Regions from separate parts of the Acidovorax sp. FG60 genome, predicted to be linked through region 2. Evidence: predicted binding sites of a transcription regulator. Region 2 holds the regulator's gene; each other region holds the start of a gene.
What was found. The regulator FNR, encoded in region 2, switches genes on or off when oxygen is low (the NO sensors DNR and NnrR bind a similar motif). The targets are predictions, from matches to a motif close to TTGATNNNNATCAA.
Positions count from the first base shown of each region.

Region 1: the regulator FNR is predicted to act here: its motif matches at 2,467-2,480, upstream of ACODS0_RS23270 (hemerythrin domain-containing protein).
Region 3: the regulator FNR is predicted to act here: its motif matches at 3,880-3,893, upstream of clpB (ATP-dependent chaperone ClpB).
Region 4: the regulator FNR is predicted to act here: its motif matches at 1,594-1,607, upstream of ACODS0_RS06795 (hemerythrin domain-containing protein).

Region 1 is NZ_JBMDJC010000021.1:70,904-75,635, forward strand. It holds gene ACODS0_RS23255 (DUF1800 domain-containing protein) at 1-999, opposite strand, end outside; gene ACODS0_RS23260 (CsbD family protein) at 1,427-1,645, shown strand; gene ACODS0_RS23265 (hypothetical protein) at 1,765-2,346, shown strand; gene ACODS0_RS23270 (hemerythrin domain-containing protein) at 2,545-3,060, shown strand; gene ACODS0_RS23275 (sensor domain-containing diguanylate cyclase) at 3,156-4,202, shown strand; gene ACODS0_RS23280 (hypothetical protein) at 4,291-4,611, opposite strand; gene creD (cell envelope integrity protein CreD) at 4,608-4,732, opposite strand, start outside.
Region 2 is NZ_JBMDJC010000007.1:241,338-246,069, forward strand. It holds gene ACODS0_RS12915 (HD-GYP domain-containing protein) at 1-644, opposite strand, end outside; gene ACODS0_RS12920 (hypothetical protein) at 655-786, shown strand; gene ACODS0_RS12925 (sulfite exporter TauE/SafE family protein) at 865-1,623, opposite strand; gene hemN (oxygen-independent coproporphyrinogen III oxidase) at 1,629-3,011, opposite strand; gene fnr (fumarate/nitrate reduction transcriptional regulator Fnr) at 3,199-3,921, shown strand; gene ACODS0_RS12940 (hypothetical protein) at 3,990-4,283, opposite strand; gene ACODS0_RS12945 (FixH family protein) at 4,335-4,616, opposite strand; gene ccoG (cytochrome c oxidase accessory protein CcoG) at 4,690-4,732, opposite strand, start outside.
Region 3 is NZ_JBMDJC010000001.1:117,567-122,298, forward strand. It holds gene ACODS0_RS00545 (coniferyl aldehyde dehydrogenase) at 1-645, opposite strand, end outside; gene ACODS0_RS00550 (hypothetical protein) at 776-1,132, opposite strand; gene clpB (ATP-dependent chaperone ClpB) at 1,198-3,804, opposite strand; gene ACODS0_RS00560 (YajG family lipoprotein) at 4,028-4,360, opposite strand; gene ACODS0_RS00565 (IPTL-CTERM sorting domain-containing protein) at 4,661-4,732, opposite strand, start outside.
Region 4 is NZ_JBMDJC010000003.1:356,034-360,765, reverse strand. It holds partial or broken gene ACODS0_RS06805 (methyl-accepting chemotaxis protein) at 1-1,064, shown strand, start outside; gene ACODS0_RS06800 (CZB domain-containing protein) at 1,119-1,496, shown strand; gene ACODS0_RS06795 (hemerythrin domain-containing protein) at 1,666-2,253, shown strand; gene ACODS0_RS06790 (alkene reductase) at 2,362-3,465, opposite strand; gene ACODS0_RS06785 (YbfB/YjiJ family MFS transporter) at 3,636-4,732, shown strand, end outside.

The DNA of each region.
Region 1 (4,732 bases), on a different contig from region 2:
GGTGATGTCGCTCTGGGTATAGCTATCGACCACCTGGCCCGAGCCATTGCGCTTGGCTGTGCCATCCTGGTTCAGCTCCACGAGCCCGATGGACATCAGCTGCAGGATCTCACGGGCATAGTTCTCATCGGGCTGGCGGCCGGTGGAGGGGTTTTCCTTCTGGTTGCCGCGCGTGTTGAGGTAGTAGCCCATCGCGGGGTTGAGGGTCACGTCCTCCAGCAGCTTGCGGAAGTTGCCGAAGGCATTGGCAACCAGCTGGTCCCAGTAGTGGGCGATGGCATGGCTGCGCCAGCTGAAGTCCAGGCCCGAGAGCGATACCACGCAGATCTCGGACAGCGCGAGTGCCACGCGTTTGCGCAAGCCGTCGCTGGATGTCATGAGCTGTTGCCAGATCATGTAGTCGCCCGGGTAGGTGTTGTCGTAGTACGACGTGGCGTTGTCCACCGTGTTGTACCCGCGCTGGTTCAGCCAGTCCCACCCTTTGGTGCCGACGGGCAGGCTGAACTGGTTGTTGATCCAGCTGTCGTAGGTGCTGGCGCGCAGGGTGGCGATTTCGCCGGTGGATGCCGAGAACTGCGCTTGCAGGAGAAACCGCGCCGCTTCCTGGTCGGTGTCGGCCCGTGTGTAGGAGTAGCTTCCAGCTCCCGGGGCTGGCGGTGGGGGCGGCGGCGTCGCAGGCCCTGGAGCGGGTGTGGGGCCGGGTGCTGGTGCAGGCCCTGGGGCGGGCGGCGTGGCGGGACCTGGTGCGGGGGCCGGGCCAGGCGCAGGTGCCGGTCCAGGGGGGGGCGCGGAGCCCGGTGTTGGCGTCGTGGGCGGGCTCACGGTTTCATCAGCCGCATCACCACCACCACAGGCCGCCAACGCCACGCTGGCCATCAGGGCGGCGAGCGTGGCCTCCTTGGGCAACGGGGCCGGGCGCGGAGCCGGCTTTGTGGTGTCGATTCCCTCTGCAACCTCGGCAGGCGCTGCTGCGCAAGGCTCCTCTTTCAACAGTGTCATGGTGGTTCTGCTAGTTGTTTGTCACGCGAGCAACACCCTGCGTAGAGCCTTCCAACGCATCGCGTGCACGGGCCGTTTGCGTGGGTAGCTCTGCCCTGGGTGCCAAGGCCGGTGAATCAAGTGTATGGATTTGCAACTGGGAGCCACTCGGGCTAAATCGTTATGAATGACTACAAAAGTCACCAAATGCAACTTTTTACCCAATGAGGTCGGTTTCGACTATGGCGTATTCACCCACGGTTTTCTGAGCGGCGATCCCGAGCGGCTTGTCTGGCATCGGTGTAGTCCACAGGCCGACGTTCTCTGCCTCTGACTGCCTACGTGTGGCGCGGCGCGGGGTTTCTACAGTGGGCTCATCGCTGACCGGCACCGTTTACCGCCATATCGGTGGCATGGCCGCAGCGAAACAACCGCAAGGAAGAAGACCATGAACGAAGACACCCTCAAGGGCAACTGGAAGCAGTTCAAAGGCAAGATGATTGAACAGTGGGGCAAGCTCACGAACGATGACTTTGACGTCATTGATGGCAAGCGTGAACAGTTCCTGGGCAAGCTGCAGGAGCGCCAGGGCATTGCCCGCGACGCAGCCGAAAAGCAGCTCAAGGAATGGCAAGAACGCCACCCGGACTTCCGCTTCAACGACTGACCGGTTGCCCGGCGCAGGGGCCCGGCCCCTGCCCTGCAGCAACACGGGAAACGACGGCTCCCGCACCCTGGTGCAGACAGCTGGACACCCCTGAATCACCCAATCCCGAGGAGAAACCCATGAAATTCGCACGTACTCTGATCGCATCCGTGGCTGCCGGCCTGCTGGCAACCTCTGCCTTCGCCATGACCGAACCCGAGCACAAGGCCGCCAAGGAGCGCATCTCGGCCGACTACAAGGCCGACAAACAAAAGTGTGATGCCCTGAAGGCCAACGCCAAGGACGTCTGTGTGAAGGAAGCCAAGGGCAAGGAAGATGTGGCCAAGGCAGAACTGGAAGCCCAGTACAAGCCGAGCCCCAAGGCCACCCAGAAGGTTGCAGAAGCCCGCGCTGACGCTGCCTACTCTGTCGCCAAGGAAAAATGCGATGACCTGAAGGGCAATGAAAAGGATGTCTGTGAAAAGGATGCCAAGGCTGCCCAGGTGAAGGCCAAGGAAGATGCCAAGGTTGCCGCAGCGCAGGCCAAGCCTGCTGACAACGCCGCCGAAAAGGGCGCCGCCGTGGCAGAGGCCCGCAAGGATGCCAACGCAGAAAAGAACGACGCCAACTACAAGGCCGCCAAGGAGCGCTGCGATGCGCTGTCGGGTGATGCCAAGTCCAAGTGTGTGGACGACATGAAGCGCATGTACGGCAAGAGCTGATCCGCTGGGGACCTCTCAGTGGCCGGTACTCCCAGCCGCTGGCAGTCTTCACAATGCCCCGCCCCGTGCGGGGCATTTTTTGTTGTGGGGTCCGGATGGTACTGAGCGGTTGATGCCGAACTGACCTGCATCAACACGCCCTGGTGGCTGGCGGCCTAAGCTCGAGCCCTGTTTTTGTCTCGCTGCAAAGGGATTCCCATGGCACAACTCGAATGGTCGGACGCGCTGGCCCTGGACCTGCCCCTGATGGACGACACCCACCGCGAATTCGTGGACCTGCTGGCCGCCGTGGACCGGGCCGACGATGCGCAGCTGCTCTCGACCTGGCATGCGCTCGTGGAGCACACCGATCACCATTTTGCGCAGGAGGACGCCTGGATGGCGTCCACCCGTTTTGCCTCGGGCAACTGCCACAGCATGCAGCACCGGGTGGTGCTGCAGGTCATGCGCGAAGGGGTGGTGAGGGCCCAGCAAGGCGACCTGCAAGTGCTGCGTGTGATGGCCAGCGAACTGGCGCTGTGGTTTCCGCAGCACGCCCAGAGCATGGACGCTGCGCTGGCCCTGCACTTGCGCCGTGTGGGCTTTGACCCGGTCTCGGGCGTGGTGCACGCGCCGCACGCGTTGCCGGGCGAACTGATCCAGGGTTGTGGTGGATCGACCTGCTCCGACACCTCGGCCGGTGTTGCCGCCACCGAGCCAGCGGCAATGGCCTGAGAGCGTCAACAGGCTCTTACCCCCGTGCGCAGGCCGCGCCGGTGTGGCATGCTGCCAAGTCTCTAGGCAAGTGGGCGGCATGACCGCTGTGTTTCATGGCCGAAACCTCTTCCCCAGTGGCTCTGTACGACGAGGCCGCAAGTCTCCAAGCCCTGCAGCGCTATGGCATTCTCGACACGCCGATGGAGCCCGCCTACGACGACCTGGCAGGGATTGCGGCCCATGTGTGTGAAGCCCCAGTCGCCCTGATCAACCTGCTCGACAGCCACCGCCAGTGGTCCAAGGCATCGTTGGGGGTTGCGGTGCAAGAAATCCCGCTGGACCAGTCCGTGTGCCGCTACGCCGTGCGGCAGCCCGGCGTGTTCATCGTGCCCGACCTGGCGAAGGATGCGCGTTTTGCGCACTTCAGCATCGTGACCCAAGAAAATCCGCTCCGCTTCTATGCCGGGGCGCCGCTGGTCACGCCCGATGGTTATGCCCTGGGCACGCTCTGCGTGCTGGACCACCGGCCGCGCCATCTGTCCCAAAAGGCCCAGGACATGTTGTGTGCGCTGGCGCGCCAGGTGATCCGCCTGCTGGAGCTCAAGCGCGCCAACGACCGCCAGGGCCAGATGCTGGTGGAGCTGGAAGAAGCGCGCCGCCAGATGGCCGTGCTGGCCCATACCGATGTGTTGACCGGCCTGGCCAACCGGCGCTCGTTCACCGCGCGCCTTTTGCAGGAGCAGGCCCTTTTGCGGCGCGACGGTGAACCCGCCTGTCTGTTGATGATGGACATCGACCACTTCAAGCGCGTCAACGACGTGCATGGCCACCATGTGGGCGACCAGGCCCTGCAGCTTTTTGCCACGCTCTGCCGCGATGTGTTCCGCGCGGCAGACATGGTGAGCCGCTGGGGCGGCGAGGAGTTTCTGGCCCTGTTGCCTGCTACCCGGGTGGAGCAGGCCCAGGCGGTGGCGCAGCGTGTGCATGACGCGCTGACCACCCACCCGGTGCCGGGGGTGATGCCGCCCTTGGCGCTGACCGTGAGCATGGGACTGTCCAACTTCGATCCCCTGCGCCCTCTCGACATCACCCTGCGCGCGCTGGATTCAGCGCTCTACACAGCCAAGCGCGAAGGCCGCAACCGCACCGTGGTGGTGTAAGTGCAGCGAATTTGCTTTAATTTTGATAGCTGCTAGCGCTTTTCAGTAAAGCTCTAGGGCCGTATTCTTTCAATATTTCGACGCGGCTTCAGTGCCCTGCGGTGCGGGGCAGTATCAGCGCAGCCATGCGCCATGACAGATCCCGCAGCGCCCGGCGCACGGCGGGTGAATCCTGCGCACCCACGGGGTTGGCATCGCTGCGCGGGCAGAACGCAGCCTCCAGGACCTGCTGCTTGGCGCAGTCCAGCGCCACCCGGTCTTGCGCCCGCAGGGCCGCCATCAGCTGGTCGCGGTGGCGCTGCACGCGCTCCGCTTCGGCCAGCGTCAGGGTGGGCGGGTGCGCGGCAGCGCCTGCGGCCGGGCCGGTGAGGTGCTGTGCCCAGGACAGGGGCGTGGTGCGCGTTGTCATACAGCGCTCACCGGCGGTGTAGGGGGCGTGGCGGGGCGCGCAGCCGGTGGGGCGGGAGGGCGCACCTCCGGTGGGGCCATCGGGCGGCGGGCCGGGGTGTTGCCCTGCGACAGGCCGTACC
Region 2 (4,732 bases):
TTGAGCTTGCCCAGATCATGAATCAGCGCGGCAATGCCAAGGTCGTGCAGCTCGGCACTTTTCATGCCCAACGCACGGCCCAGCAGCAAAGAGATCACCATCACGTTGATCGGGTGCAGGGCATTGCGCTCGCCCACCCCTTCCGACAACAGCCGGATGACAGAATCACCGTTTTCCAGGAGTTCGGCCACGCAACCTGACACCAGCGTTTCGCCTTTGGTACGGGCCTGGTCGGGGTGCTCCGAGACAACACGCTCCAGCGCCTGGTATTGCCGCGTGGCCTCCCCAAACCGCTGATTGCAGGCCGCCAGCGTCCGGTTCTGGGCCTCCAGCAATTCACGCCTGCGCTGCGCCTCTGGGTCCACCGTGGCTGTAGCTGTCGCAGCCTCAGGTGCACTCGAAGACGATGCCTTCATTTCCGGCACGCTCCAGGCTGCAGGCACGAGTTCCCTCAGTTCTGGATCGCTCTTTTTGGGAAAGTACCGCACCTCGGTGAGCCCCAGCTCACGCAAGGTGGCAATCTGCTCTGCCGCCGCCACACGAAAGCTGCTCACCGGGAACGGATGGTGCAACCAACCCACGTCGAGCTGGATGTACATGCCGACACGCAGTTGGCTGATGTCGATGAGGATGGAGGAGTTCACTTCAAGGCGTGTGAAACATGGCGACGTCAATGCCACCAATAGTTACACAGATTATCGCCAGATCGAGGGTCTTGTCGAAGGAGTGCGCCTGCGCCGCAGCGGCATGGCAACACTTGCCTTTCTCACCAAGGGCAAGCGTTGATCACCCTTGTATAGACATGGATTTACGAGGCCTCGCGAACCCCGTCGCACCGCAGCTTGCGAATGGGGGAACTGCTGGCTAGCGGCACCACAACGACGGTTTGTAGACCAGGTCCATCCAGAGTGCCCAGCTGGCCACTGCGCACAGCAAACCTCCTGCGATGCGCGTTCCCCAGTCCGCACGTTTTGCATTGACCCCTGCTTTCAGCCGAATCCACACCAAGGGCCCGCCCACCAGCCACACACCACTGCCCAGGCCAAAAAGCGCCATGCTGAGCGCCCCTTCCAGAGGCCCTCCGCTCAGCGCAGCCACGAGCAGCGCGGAATAGAGCAGGCCACAGGGCATCAAGGCCCAAAGCCCACCAGCAACCAGAACCCCGCCTGGTGCACTGACCAGAGGCCGCACACGCGCCCATACGGTACGGCCCGCCTGCTCTACCCACTGGGGTTGGCGCGCCTGGATCACCATCATCAAACCCCACGCCATCACCGCAACATGCATCAGGGTCCACGCAGGGCGAAGTGCCACGGTCTGCTGGGTCACCCATGCCAGGCTGTCCATGGCCCATGCAGCCAAGCCACCCGCCATAGCGTACCCGGCCAAGCGGCCAGCATGAAAAGCGACGGCGCGCTGAATGACACCGCCACGGGGCACCCACTGCACTGTCTGCACCGTCAGGGGAGTTGCCTGTGGCTGCGCATCGCCACCGGCTGTGGACGCCATGCCCCCACCGCCCTGCCCGATCAATGCCCCACAAGGCGCAGAACACATGGCCAAACAATGGGACCCGCCAACGAGCCCCATCAGCAAGGCGGTTGAGGCGACCGTAGCAATCATGAGGATCAGATGATGCGCGAAAAACGGGCGCGGTTGCGGTCAGCCTGCAGGTAACGGTCAAAGACCATGGCAATGCCACGCACAAAGAACCAGCCCATGGCAGTGACCTCGACCCCATCGGGCCGCACCACCACAAGCCCCTGCTCGGCCATGGTTTCCAGTTGCGCCAGCTCCGCAGAGAAGTAGTGGCGAAAGTCGATCAACCACGCTTGCTCCATGGGCTCAAACAACAGCTCGCCTTGGCACATCAAGGCCATGATGACGGCGCGGCGCACAAGATCGTCGCGCGTCAGGGCCAACCCACGAACGACGGGCAGGCGCCCCTGATTCAGAAAATCGTAATACTCATCCAGGGTCTTGGCATTTTGGCTGTAGGTGGCTCCGACCCGGCCAATCGCAGACACCCCCAGGCCGATCAGGTCGCAATCAGGTTGCGTACTGTAGCCCTGGAAGTTGCGGTGCAGACGCCCCTGGCGCTTGGCGACTGCCAATGCATCCTCAGGCAATGCAAAGTGGTCCATGCCCACATACACGTACCCAGCATCCATAAAGGCGTCCAGCGAACGGGAGAGCATCGACACCTTGCCTGCAGCAGCTGGCAACTCGGCCGAAACAATACGGCGCTGAGGCTTGAAACGTTCTGGCAGATGGGCATACGCGTACAACGCGATACGGTCAGGCCGCAGCTGCGTAACCTGGGCCAGCGTGCGGTCAAACGACTCTGGCGTCTGCCGAGGCAGGCCGTAGATCAAATCCACATTGATGGATTCAAAACCCAGCGAACGTGCGGACTCCACCAGCGAAAACACCTGCTCGGCAGGCTGTATGCGGTGAACGGCCTTTTGAACCTCGGGATCGAAATCCTGCACCCCAAAGCTCAGTCGGTTGAACCCCAGTTCCGCCAGCACTGCAAGGCGGTCCGCATTGACGGTGCGAGGGTCCACCTCAATCGAATACTCCCCGCCCGGCGCCAACGAAAAGCTGCGTTTGAGCATGCCCATCAGCTCCCGCAAGCCCTCGTCCGATAGAAAAGTGGGCGTGCCACCACCCAGGTGAAGCTGACTCACCACCTGCCCCGTGCCGCAGTGTGCTGTGTGCAAGTCAATCTCGCGGCTCAAATACCGCAAATACACCTCTGCACGATCATGGTGTTTGGTGATGATCTTGTTGCATGCGCAGTAGTAACAAAGGGACTCGCAAAAGGGGATGTGCACGTACAAAGACAGCGGCAAGGCCTTCGTCATGGAGCCCAGTCTGCGCTGCTCCAAGGCAAGCGCGTAGTCGTCCTGCCCAAAGGCCTCGACGAAACGGTCAGCTGTTGGGTAAGAGGTATAACGGGGCCCTGGCACGTCGAAACGGCGCAGCAGCTCGGGCGAAACAGCGGTCATGGGCAAATTCCTTGCGTACACTTCGACTGTGCCGTAAGCTGCACTCCATGTCCTTGACCTGCATCAAGTGATGGGCCGGGACGAACAGCGACAATTTGATGCACATCAGTCGCCCACCCGCACCCAAAGGCCCAGCCTGTTAGGCATATGGGGCGATATGCTCAAACCTTACCCAGCCTCTGTTCCTATGAACCCGCTCACCATCAAAGTCGCCTGCTCCAACTGCAACCTGCGCGAGCTGTGCATGCCGGTGGGGCTGAGCGAGGAACAGCTGCAACGCATTGACGAGGTCGTTGCCGTTCGCCGCAAGATCAAACGCGGTGGAACCCTTTTCCGCAACGGCGAATCCTTCACCTCGCTCTATGCCATTCGAACCGGCTTCTTCAAAACATGTGTAGCCACCGAAGACGGGCGTGACCAGGTCACGGGTTTTCAGATGGCAGGCGAGATCATCGGCCTTGATGGCATCGTGAATGACCACCACACCTGCGATGCGGTGGCCCTGGAAGACGCGGAAGTCTGCGTCATGCCCTTTGACCGCATCGAAGAACTGTCCCGCGAAGTCACCGCCTTGCAGCACCATGTGCACAAGATCATGAGCCGCGAGATTGTCCGTGAGCATGGCGTGATGCTGCTCCTGGGCAGCATGCGCGCTGAGGAGCGCCTGGCCGCGTTCCTGCTCAATCTGGTTCAGCGCCTGCACGCCCGGGGGTTCTCGCAGTCCGAGCTCGTGCTGCGCATGACCCGCGAAGAGATCGGTAGCTACCTGGGCCTCAAGCTCGAAACCGTGAGCCGCACCTTCTCCAAGTTCGTGGAAGAAGGCATTGTCGAGGTCAAGCAGCGCCATGTGCGCATCCTGGAGACCGAGGCCCTCAAGCGCATCGTGAACAACCAGCAAGCCTGCCACTGAACCTGCTGTCGTCTGCCATCCTGGCAGTCCTCACCACATTGACCTTTGCCAATAGGTGGCACTACCGCTCAAGGGCACGATGATGTCTTGCGGCAGTCATCGGGACGCTCGCCTTCGGGAACCGGGCAACGGTTAAGTTCAAACGGTGACATGGCCAGCAGCGTGGTCAACGCGCTGGATGCCATCGTGATTATCCAGAACGCAAAAAAGGCCAGCGTGTACACGCCCTGCCGTGACAATGCCAACGGCTGCCCAAACCAGTGCAGGTCTTGCGGATCCACCATCGCAAAAACCAGCATTTCCATCACACCGGCCATCAAAAAGGCCGGCCAGGCAATCCACATCACGCGTTGCATCCACATTGGTTTGTCTCCTGGTAAGGCCGTGCAGGCATGCTGCCCGGCCAGGTGGGTTCAGCGCGGCTGGTCCTGGACCGGGGTGGCCGCGTGGTTGCGGCCCTTCATGGCTGGCAACAGGCTTTTTTCTGGGGTGGCCAGTGTCTTGTTGATCTCGATGCCCTGGCGGTAATAATCTTCCGCGACCACAGGGTCGGGGCGCGATATCGCGAGCCACAGGGTCACAAACCCTGCAATGATCACGATCACGGGACCGGCGATGATCAGCCACACATGGCCAAACCTCCACCAGGGTGCAGCGGCAGAAGGGGCAGTGCCGAGGGCGGAACTGGATGGCATGGTGCTTACTCCTCAAAAATTATCTTGCTCAAAGCAAGACCCGCGAAGGTCTTGCACCGGGTCGCTCGCTGCGTTATCGCGGCACCAGAAACACGGATTTCTCGCTCACATGGGCG
Region 3 (4,732 bases), on a different contig from region 2:
ACCCAGCTCCAGCGTGGTGGGTGTCAGGTTCTGCGCCGCCGCCTGGGCCACCTTGCGGCCCACAGCGGTCGAGCCGGTAAACACCAGATGATCGAACGGCAGGGAGGCAAACAGGGCCGAAAGGTTGGCATCGCCCTGCACCACACAGAACTCGTCGGGTGAAAAAAACTGGGCCACCAGCATCGCCAGTTGGGCCGAGGTGTGGGGTGTCAGCTCGCTGGGCTTGAGCATCACGCGGTTGCCCGCCGCCAGCGCCGTGATGGCGGGCGCCAGGGCCAGCTGCACCGGGTAGTTCCACGGGGCAATCACGCCCACAACGCCCAGCGGCTGGCGCTGGATGTGCGCACTGGCGGGCTGCAGGAAGATGGGCGTGCGAACCTTGCGGGGCTTCATCCACTTTGCCAGGTGACTCAGCGTATGCGACAGCAGGGTGCGCAGCACAAAGAAGTCGGCCACCTCGGTCAGGCGCGGAGAACGCATGCCAAAGTCGGCCTGCACGGCCGCTGCCAGCACCGGGCCATGCTCATTGAGCATCTTGGAGATGCGCAGCAGCCGCTCGCGGCGCACCAGCAGTGGCACATCCACATGCGCTCGGCTGGCCTGGCGTTGAAGATCGAAATGGGCGTGGATATCGGCGGGTGTCATGGTTGGATCATAGAAGACACCCCGACAGGCGCGTCACGAAAAAAGCAGAGGCGACACCGGTGCAGGCTCCCTGTGGCTCCGCACTGGATGGGGCATGGTGCGGGGCAGCGCCCGGTCAGGAGCGCCCCCTTCAGCGCACTTCGCGCGCCTCTACGTCGGTGACCTCAGCGGCGCCAGGCAGGATGCCACCTCGGCGCGATGCTGCGGTCTCTTCGCTGGCGTCAGGCGCCGCTGGCGCGGCGCCACGGCGGCCTGCGGACCAGCGCTCGGTAGAGCGAAACACCGTGCTGAAGCCCGTGCGCGGGTCCATGCGCATGACCCACGGGGTCACGGGGCGGCCAGTCAGGCGAGCCCAGCCCGCGCGCAACGCCCAGACCAGCGCGAGCACCGTCACCGCCACCAGCAGGCTGGCAAACAGCACCAAGCCCATGGCGACGACCACTACCCGCAGCAAAAGGCGCACAACGCCCGCAACAAAATCATTCAAACGTCACCTCTCCTTCACATCTGGGAAGAGGGGAAAAGGGGTTACCCCTTTTCCCCTGGTCCCGATCAACCCTGCGGCGCGGCGCTGAACTGGAACACCCCCGGTTCCAGCACCGGGTTCACGCTCACAGCGATCACGCTCTTGGGAGGGAACTGTCCTTCCAAGAGCAGCTTGGACAGCGGGTTCTCAATGCGCTGCTGGATCGCCCGCTTGAGCGGCCGCGCACCAAACACCGGGTCGAACCCCACCTTGGCCAATTCTGCCAAGGCAGCATCGGACACCTGCAACTCCAAATCCATCTTCGCCAGCCGGGTTTGCAGCAGTTGCAGCTGGATCTTGGCGATGGAGGCGATGTGCTGCGCATCGAGCGCGTGGAACACCACGGTCTCGTCGATGCGGTTCAAAAACTCGGGCCGGAAGTGGTTCTTGAGCTCGCCCCACACCGCTTCCTTGATGTCGTCCGAGTCCTGCCCCACCATGGCCTGGATCAGGTGCGAGCCGATGTTGCTCGTCATCACGATCACCGTGTTCTTGAAGTCCACGGTACGACCCTGTCCATCCGTCAGGCGGCCATCGTCCAGCACCTGCAGCAGCACGTTGAACACGTCGGGGTGGGCCTTTTCCACCTCGTCGAGCAGCAGCACGCTGTAAGGCTTGCGGCGCACGGCTTCGGTCAGGTAGCCGCCCTCCTCATAGCCCACATAGCCGGGCGGTGCACCGATCAGGCGGGCCACCGAATGCTTCTCCATGAACTCGCTCATGTCGATGCGGATCAGGTGGTCTTCGCTGTCGAACAAAAAGCCCGCCAGCGCCTTGCACAGCTCGGTCTTGCCCACGCCCGTGGGGCCGAGGAACAGGAACGAGCCCGTGGGCCGGTTGGGATCAGACAGGCCCGAGCGCGAGCGGCGGATGGCATTGGCCACCGCAGCAATCGCCTCTTGCTGGCCCACCACACGCTCGTGCAGCTTGGTCTCCATCTGCAAGAGCTTGTCCTTTTCGCCCTGCATCATCTTGGCCACGGGAATGCCAGTGGCGCGGCTCACCACCTCGGCGATTTCCTCGGCGCCCACCTGCGTGCGCAGCAGGCGGCGCGCGGCAGGGGCGCCGTCCTTGCCCGCCTCTTGCGCCTGCGCTTCCTTCAGCTGCTTTTCCAGCTCGGGCAGCTTGCCGTACTGCAGTTCGGCCACCTTGTTGAAGTCGCCCTTGCGGGTGAACTCCTCGATCTGGAACTTGAGCTTGTCGATGGCCTCGCGCACATGGGCGCTGCCCTGCGCCTGGGCTTTTTCGGACTGCCAGATTTCGTCGTAATCGGCGATTTCCTTTTGCAGCTTGGTGATCTCTTCCTCAATGAGCGCAAAGCGTTTTTGCGAGGACTCATCCTTCTCGCGACGCACCGCTTCGCGCTCGATCTGCAGCTGGATCAGGCGGCGGTCGAGCTTGTCCATGACCTCGGGCTTGGAGTCCATCTCGATCTTGATCTTGGACGCCGCCTCGTCGATGAGGTCAATCGCCTTGTCGGGCAGAAAGCGGTCGGTGATGTAGCGGTGGCTCAGCTCGGCGGCAGCCACGATGGCCGGGTCGGTGATGTCCACGCCATGGTGCACTTCGTACTTTTCCTGCAGGCCGCGCAGGATGGCAATGGTGGCTTCCACCGTGGGCTCGCCCACCAGAATTTTTTGAAAGCGCCGCTCCAGCGCTGCGTCTTTTTCGATGTACTTGCGGTATTCGTCCAGCGTGGTGGCGCCCACGCAATGCAGCTCGCCGCGCGCCAGGGCGGGCTTGAGCATGTTGCCCGCATCCATCGCGCCTTCGCCCTTGCCCGCGCCCACCATGGTGTGCAACTCGTCGATGAAGACGATGGTCTGGCCTTCATCCTTGGCCAGCTCGTTCAGCACGCTTTTGAGGCGCTCTTCAAACTCGCCACGGAACTTGGCGCCTGCGAGCAACGCAGCCATGTCGAGCGACAGCACGCGCTTGCCCTTGAGGCTCTCGGGCACCTCGCCCGCCACAATGCGCTGGGCCAGGCCTTCAACGATGGCGGTCTTGCCCACGCCGGGCTCGCCGATGAGCACGGGGTTGTTCTTGGTGCGGCGCTGCAGCACCTGGATGGCGCGGCGGATTTCATCGTCGCGCCCGATCACAGGGTCGAGCTTGCCCATGCGGGCTCGCTCGGTCAGGTCCAAACAGTATTTGGCCAGGGCGCCGCGCTGGCCTTCGGCCTCGGCGCTGTCCATCTTCTGGCCGCCGCGCACGGCCTCAATCGCAGCCTCCAGGCTCTTGCGCGTGAGGCCGTTGTCCTTGGCGATCTTGGCGGCTTCACCCTTGCTGTCGATCACGGCCAGCAAAAACAGCTCGCTGGCAATGAACTGGTCGCCGCGCTTGATGGCCTCTTTCTCCGTGGCCTGCAGCACGCGGCCCAGCTCGGGGCCGCCCTGCACCTGGTCGTTGCCCTGTACCTGGGGCAAACGCTTGACGGCGGACTCCGCCGCTGCCAGCAGGCCGGGCACGTTGGCGCCCGCACGCTGCAGCAGCGCCTTGGGTCCGTCGTCCTGCTTGAGCATGGCCACGAGCATGTGCACGGGCTCGATGTAGGCGTGGTCGTTGCCCAGCGCAATGCTCTGTGCATCGCTCAGGGCTTCCTGGAACTTGGTGGTGAATTTGTCGAGACGCATGGTGGATGTCCTCCGAATTGCGCTGCACTTGGGGCAAATCTTCTGGAATTTCAAGACGACGCCCCAGCGCAGGCCTTGCGCCAGATCAATCTTCGCCCAGGCGCCCTGATGCCTTGAACCGATTCATTTGATCACCGCCGGCTCAGACCGCCTGCGCCGAGCCCGCAAAGCAAAAAAGCGCAGGCGGAACACCGCCTGCGCTTTTTTTAGGGTCCGCGAGAAATTACTTGGCGGGAACGACGATCACGGTATCGCCCTTTTTGCCATCGGCTCCAGTATCGCCCGTGGCACCGGTAGCGCCAGTGGAACCCTTGGCACCGTCATAACCGGGAGCACCCGAAGAACCGGTAGCGCCAGTGGCACCCGTTTCGCCCGCAGGGCCTGGAACGGCCACCGTGGCACCGGTCGAGCCGGTTGCGCCCGTGGCGCCAGCAGGGCCTGCCGGGCCCGGGACCACGACCACGGGGGCAGTAGCGGGAGGGGTCACAACCGTTTTCTCGCAAGCGGCAAGACCAAAAGTAACGATAAGTGCAGCGAGCAGCAGGGATTTTTTCATGGGAAGCCTTGTAGGAGATGAAGCGCACGCGAAGATGAAACTGTGCGGAGAGTTTCTTTCTGGCTGCAACTGTGGCGTTCAACAGTCACTGCCAGCGGTAGCGCTAATTTATCGATGCCCCCCCTGCCGCCTTGTAGGACGGCCCGACGACTGCTTGTGGTTCCTGGCGATGCCTCACCGCAACCCAGTGAGCCGACGAAGTCCTGGTGCAGCCGAAACCTTCCATCCGCCCCATGCACAATCACTACAAAATTTATAGCTGCTAGCGCTTTACCAATAAGCGCTAGCAGCCAATTTTGCTCAAAATCTTGTTTGAGCCACCGCTCCAACAAACCGCGCAGACGTGCGTCGGCCGCCCCGCAACGCCAGCAA
Region 4 (4,732 bases), on a different contig from region 2:
AGCTGATGGCGGAGCTTGATTCCGTGCTGCGCGCCGAGGTGGCCAAGTCGGTGGAGCAGCAGGGCGAGGTGTCTGACCAGACCAAGTGGCTGTTTGTGCTGGCCGTGCTGATCACCGTGGTGGTGGTGGTGCCCACCACGCTGATGAACATGAACTCCATCTGCCGCCCGTTGGAAGACGCACGCAGGATGGCGCAGGCGATTGCGGGGGGCGACCTCTCGCAGCACATTGCGGCCGAGGGCAAGGATGAAGTGGCCGACCTGCAGCGCGCTCTGCGCGACATGCAGCAGGGCCTGGGCGCGCTGGTGGCGCAGGTGCGCGATGCCAGCGGCAACATCGCCACAGCCAGCCAGGAGATTGCCACGGGCAACCAGGACCTGTCGCAGCGCACCGAGCAGACGGCCAGCAACGCCCAGGAGGCCGTGTCTTCGCTGTCGCAGTTGACCGCCACGGTGCAGCAGACGGCGTCGTCGTCGCAGATGGCGAACCAGTTGGCGGCCTCGGCCTCGCAGATGGCCACGCACGGCGGTGGCGTGGTACAGCAGGCCGTGGCCAGCATGCACGAGATCTCCACCTCCAGCCGCAAGATCGGCGACATCATCGGCCTGATCGACTCGATTGCGTTCCAGACCAACATCCTCGCGCTGAACGCTGCCGTCGAGGCCGCCCGCGCGGGGGAACAGGGTCGGGGCTTTGCGGTGGTGGCCAGCGAAGTGCGCAGCCTGGCGCAGCGCTCTGCCGCAGCAGCCAGCGACATCAAGGGGTTGATCCAGAACAGCGTGACGGCCGTGGACGGTGGCGTGCGCCACGTGGAAGAAGCGGGCACGGCCATGAAAGACATCGTGAGCAGTGTGCAGCGCGTGGGCGACATCATTGGCGAGATCACGGCAGCGGCGTCCGAGCAGTCGGCCGGCATCGGCCAGGTGAATGGCTCGGTGGGCGAGATCGACCGCATGACGCAGCAGAACGCGGCGTTGGTGGAAGAGTCCGCTGCTGCCGCCGAATCACTTCGCGAGCAGGCCGCGCGGCTGTCGCAGGTGGTGCAGCAGTTCCATCTGGCCGACGACCAGCATTCCGTCGGCGTGCGGCAGACCGTCGCCCTACAGCACGGTACATCCATGGCGCTGGCGGCTCCATCCGTCCAGGGTGTTGACCTTGATTCGGCCATCAAGGCCCATGCGCAGTGGCGCACCAAGTTGCGCGATGCCGCCAAGAAGCATCAGCAGCTTGATGCCGACACGATCAGGCGCGATGACTGCTGCGAGCTGGGTCGTTGGCTGCATGGCAAAGGACAGGGGTCTTATGGCGCCTTGCCTGCCTTCCAGTCATTGGTGGACAAGCACCGCGATTTCCATGAAGTGGCAGGCGCCATTGCCCAAACCATCAACCGGGGCAACTACGCGGACGCCGAGCAGGCATTGGCGGGCAATACCCCGTTCTCGCAGGCCTCCAGCGCGGTCGGTGCCGCCATCATCCAGTTGCGCAACAGCCTTTGAGGATCGGGTATCAGGGCCGCAGCTGACGGACCGGATGATCCTGGCCTCGGATGGGTGAGGCGTCTTGGGGCCCCGGGCGTGGCAGCCCCGGTATCTCTTGATCTGCGTCAGGCGGTGTAGGCGCGCATCGTGGCAATCTTGAACCCCGTATCACCCTGGGGAGTGCACCATGCCGTCGATCAGCCTGCGGACCATTCGCGAAGAGCATGCGTCGCTTGCGGCTGTGCTCCATTCCTTGCGCCTGATGCTGGACCAGGGCCCGGGCGATGCGCCTGCCGCGTTCTTTGACGTGATGCGGGCCATGCTGTTCTACATCGACGAGTTTCCCGAAAGGCAGCACCACCCCAAAGAGTCGCAGTGGCTTTTCCCCAAAGTGGCCGAGCGCGCGCCCCAGGCCGCTGATGCCATTGCGCAGCTGGAGCGCGACCACGAAGGTGGCGAGGCAGCGGTGCGGGAGCTGCAGCACCTGCTGCTGGGCTGGGAGCTGATGGGTGATGGCCGCCGCGAGGCCTTCGCCGACGCGCTGCAGCGCTATGTGCGCTTTTACCTGGAGCACATGCGCACCGAGGAAACCGTGGTCCTGCCGGCGGCGCAGGAGTGCCTGCAGCCCGGTGACTGGGTGGCCATTGATGCGGCCTTTGCCAGCAACACCAACCCGCTGGCCCCGGGCAAGCCGCGCGATGCGGCGTATGACCGGTTGTTCACCCGGATCGTGATGCGGGCGCCCAACCCGATAGGGCTTGGAAGCCCCCCCTGAGTCGCCTTCGGCGCCTTCCCCCTTAAGGGGCACCCCTCCAGAGCACGCAAGCGCAGCGCCAGTTGCAACCAGCGCGGCCCAACGAGGCCGTTCCTTCGCGGTGTGAACTCAGGCGCTCAGCGCCGGATAGTCCGTGTACCCCTCGGCGCCTCCGCCGTAGAGTGTGGCCCGGTTCACCTCGTTGAGCGGTGCGTTGGCTTTCAGGCGCGCCACCAGGTCGGGGTTGGCGATGAAGGGGCGGCCAAAGGCCACGATGTCGGCACCGTGGGCCAGGGCGGTATCGGCCAGCTCGCGGGTGTAGGCGTTGTTGACCATCCAGGCGCCCTTGCCACCGGCTGCGCGGTAGGCTGCCTTGAGGGCGGCGTAGTCAAACGGGCGGCCTTCCACCTCGCGCGGGCCGCCGGTGGCGCCTTCGATGACGTGGATGTAGGCCAGGCCCAGTGGGCCAAGGTGGCGCACCACGTGGTCGAACAGGGGCTGGGGGTCGGCGTCCACGATGTCGTTGGCGGGGGTGACGGGCGACAGGCGGATGCCGGTGCGGCCACCGCCGATTTCCTCGACGATGGCGCGGGTCACTTCCAGCAGCAGACGGGCGCGGTTGGCAATGCTGCCGCCGTAGTCGTCGGTGCGCTGGTTGGCACCGGTCTTGAGGAACTGGTCGATCAGGTAGCCATTGGCCGCGTGGATCTCCACACCGTCAAAGCCCGACGCAATGGCGTTGCGCGCGGCGTGGCGGTAGTCCTGCACGATGCCGGGGATCTCTTCGGCATCGAGCGCGCGGGGCATGGAGGTGGGTGTGAAGGTGGGCACGCCGTCCTTGATGAGCACGGTCTTGGTGTTGGCCTGCACGGCCGAGGGCGCCACGGGTGCTGCGTTGCCGGGTTGCAGGTCGGTGTGCGACACACGGCCCACGTGCCACAGCTGCACCACGATCTTGCCGCCGGCGTCATGCACGGCGCGGGTCACCTTCTTCCAGCCATCCAGCTGCTCGGTGCCGTACAGACCGGGCACATCGGCATAGCCCTGGGCTTGTGGGCTGATGGCCGTGGCCTCGGAAATGATGAGGCCGGCACTGGCGCGCTGCGCGTAGTAGGTGGCAACCAGGTCGGTGGGGATGGCCTCGGGCGAGCGGTTGCGCGTCAGGGGCGCCATGGCAATGCGGTTGGCCAGCTGAAGGTCGCCCGCGCGGGTGGGTTCAAACAAAGAGGTCATGGTGAGGGTGTCCTGAGGGCTGTGTGCAAGAAAAGCAGCCTTCCAGCTTAATGCTGCAGCGCAAAACGTGCAGCACACTTGCGTCAACAAGGGCACAGGTTTTGTGTTAGCCCGGTCGCTCAGACTGTCGTGCCAGCGGCGCGGGGGCCGTTGCACGAGAATGGACTGCCATGCCCTTGCCACCGCCTTCCGCACCGTTTTCCGTCTCCCCGTTGCGCAGCCTGTGGTTGGCCGTGGCCTTGTCGATGGGTGCGGCCATCTCGCTGGGTATCACGCGGTTTGCCTATGCCTTGTTGTTGCCGCCCATGCGTGAGGACCTGAGCTGGTCGTACACGCTGGCGGGCGGCATGAACACGGTGAACGCGCTGGGCTATCTGCTGGGGGCTCTTGCCACGCCATTGCTGTTGAGGCGCGTGGCCCCGGGGACGGTGCTGGTGGCAGGTGCGGTGATGGCCACGGTGTTCATGGGCCTGAGCGGGTTTTTCACGCAGGCAGCGCCCCTGCTGGTGCAGCGCCTGCTGGCCGGTGGTGCCAGTGCGCTGGTGTTCATTGCGGGGGGCCTGCTGGCGGCGCGGCTGGGCGCCCAGGTGCCGGGGCGCAGCGGTTTGCTGCTGGGCCTGTACTACGGCGGCACGGGCTGGGGCATCAGCCTGTCGGCCTTGCTGGTGCCTGCGGTGCTGGGCGTGGCGCCTGCGCCGCACAGCTGGACCTGGGCGTGGTGGGTGCTGGCGCTGGCCTGCATGGCGGCCACGGCGGTGCTGCTGTGGCCTGCGCGTGCGTTGAACGGGCTGGCTGCACCCGTGGCCGCCGCGCGCGGGACCACACCGGAGGCTGCAGTGCCCGACCGCGTGCGCTGGCGGGCGCTGGCTCCTGCGCTGCTGGGTTATGGCCTCTTTGGCGTGGGCTACATCGGCTACATGACTTTTGTGGTGGCGTTGCTGCGAGAGCAGGGCCGGGGTGCGGGCGAGGTGACGCTGTTCTACGCCTTGCTGGGGCTGGCCGTGGTGCTGTCCTCACGCATCTGGGCCGGGCTGCTGGACCGCAGCCGGGGCGGAGAGGCACTGGCGCGGCTCAATGCGCTGCTGGGCGTGGCCACCATCCTGCCCGCCATCACGGGCGCGTGGCCGGTGGTGCTGGCCTCGGGGCTGCTGTTTGGCGGGGTGTTCCTGTCGGTGGTGGCATCGACCACGGCGCTGGTGCGGCACAACCTGCCGCAGGCGCTGTGGGCCAGCGGCATCAGCGCGTTCACCATCGTGTTTGCGGCGGG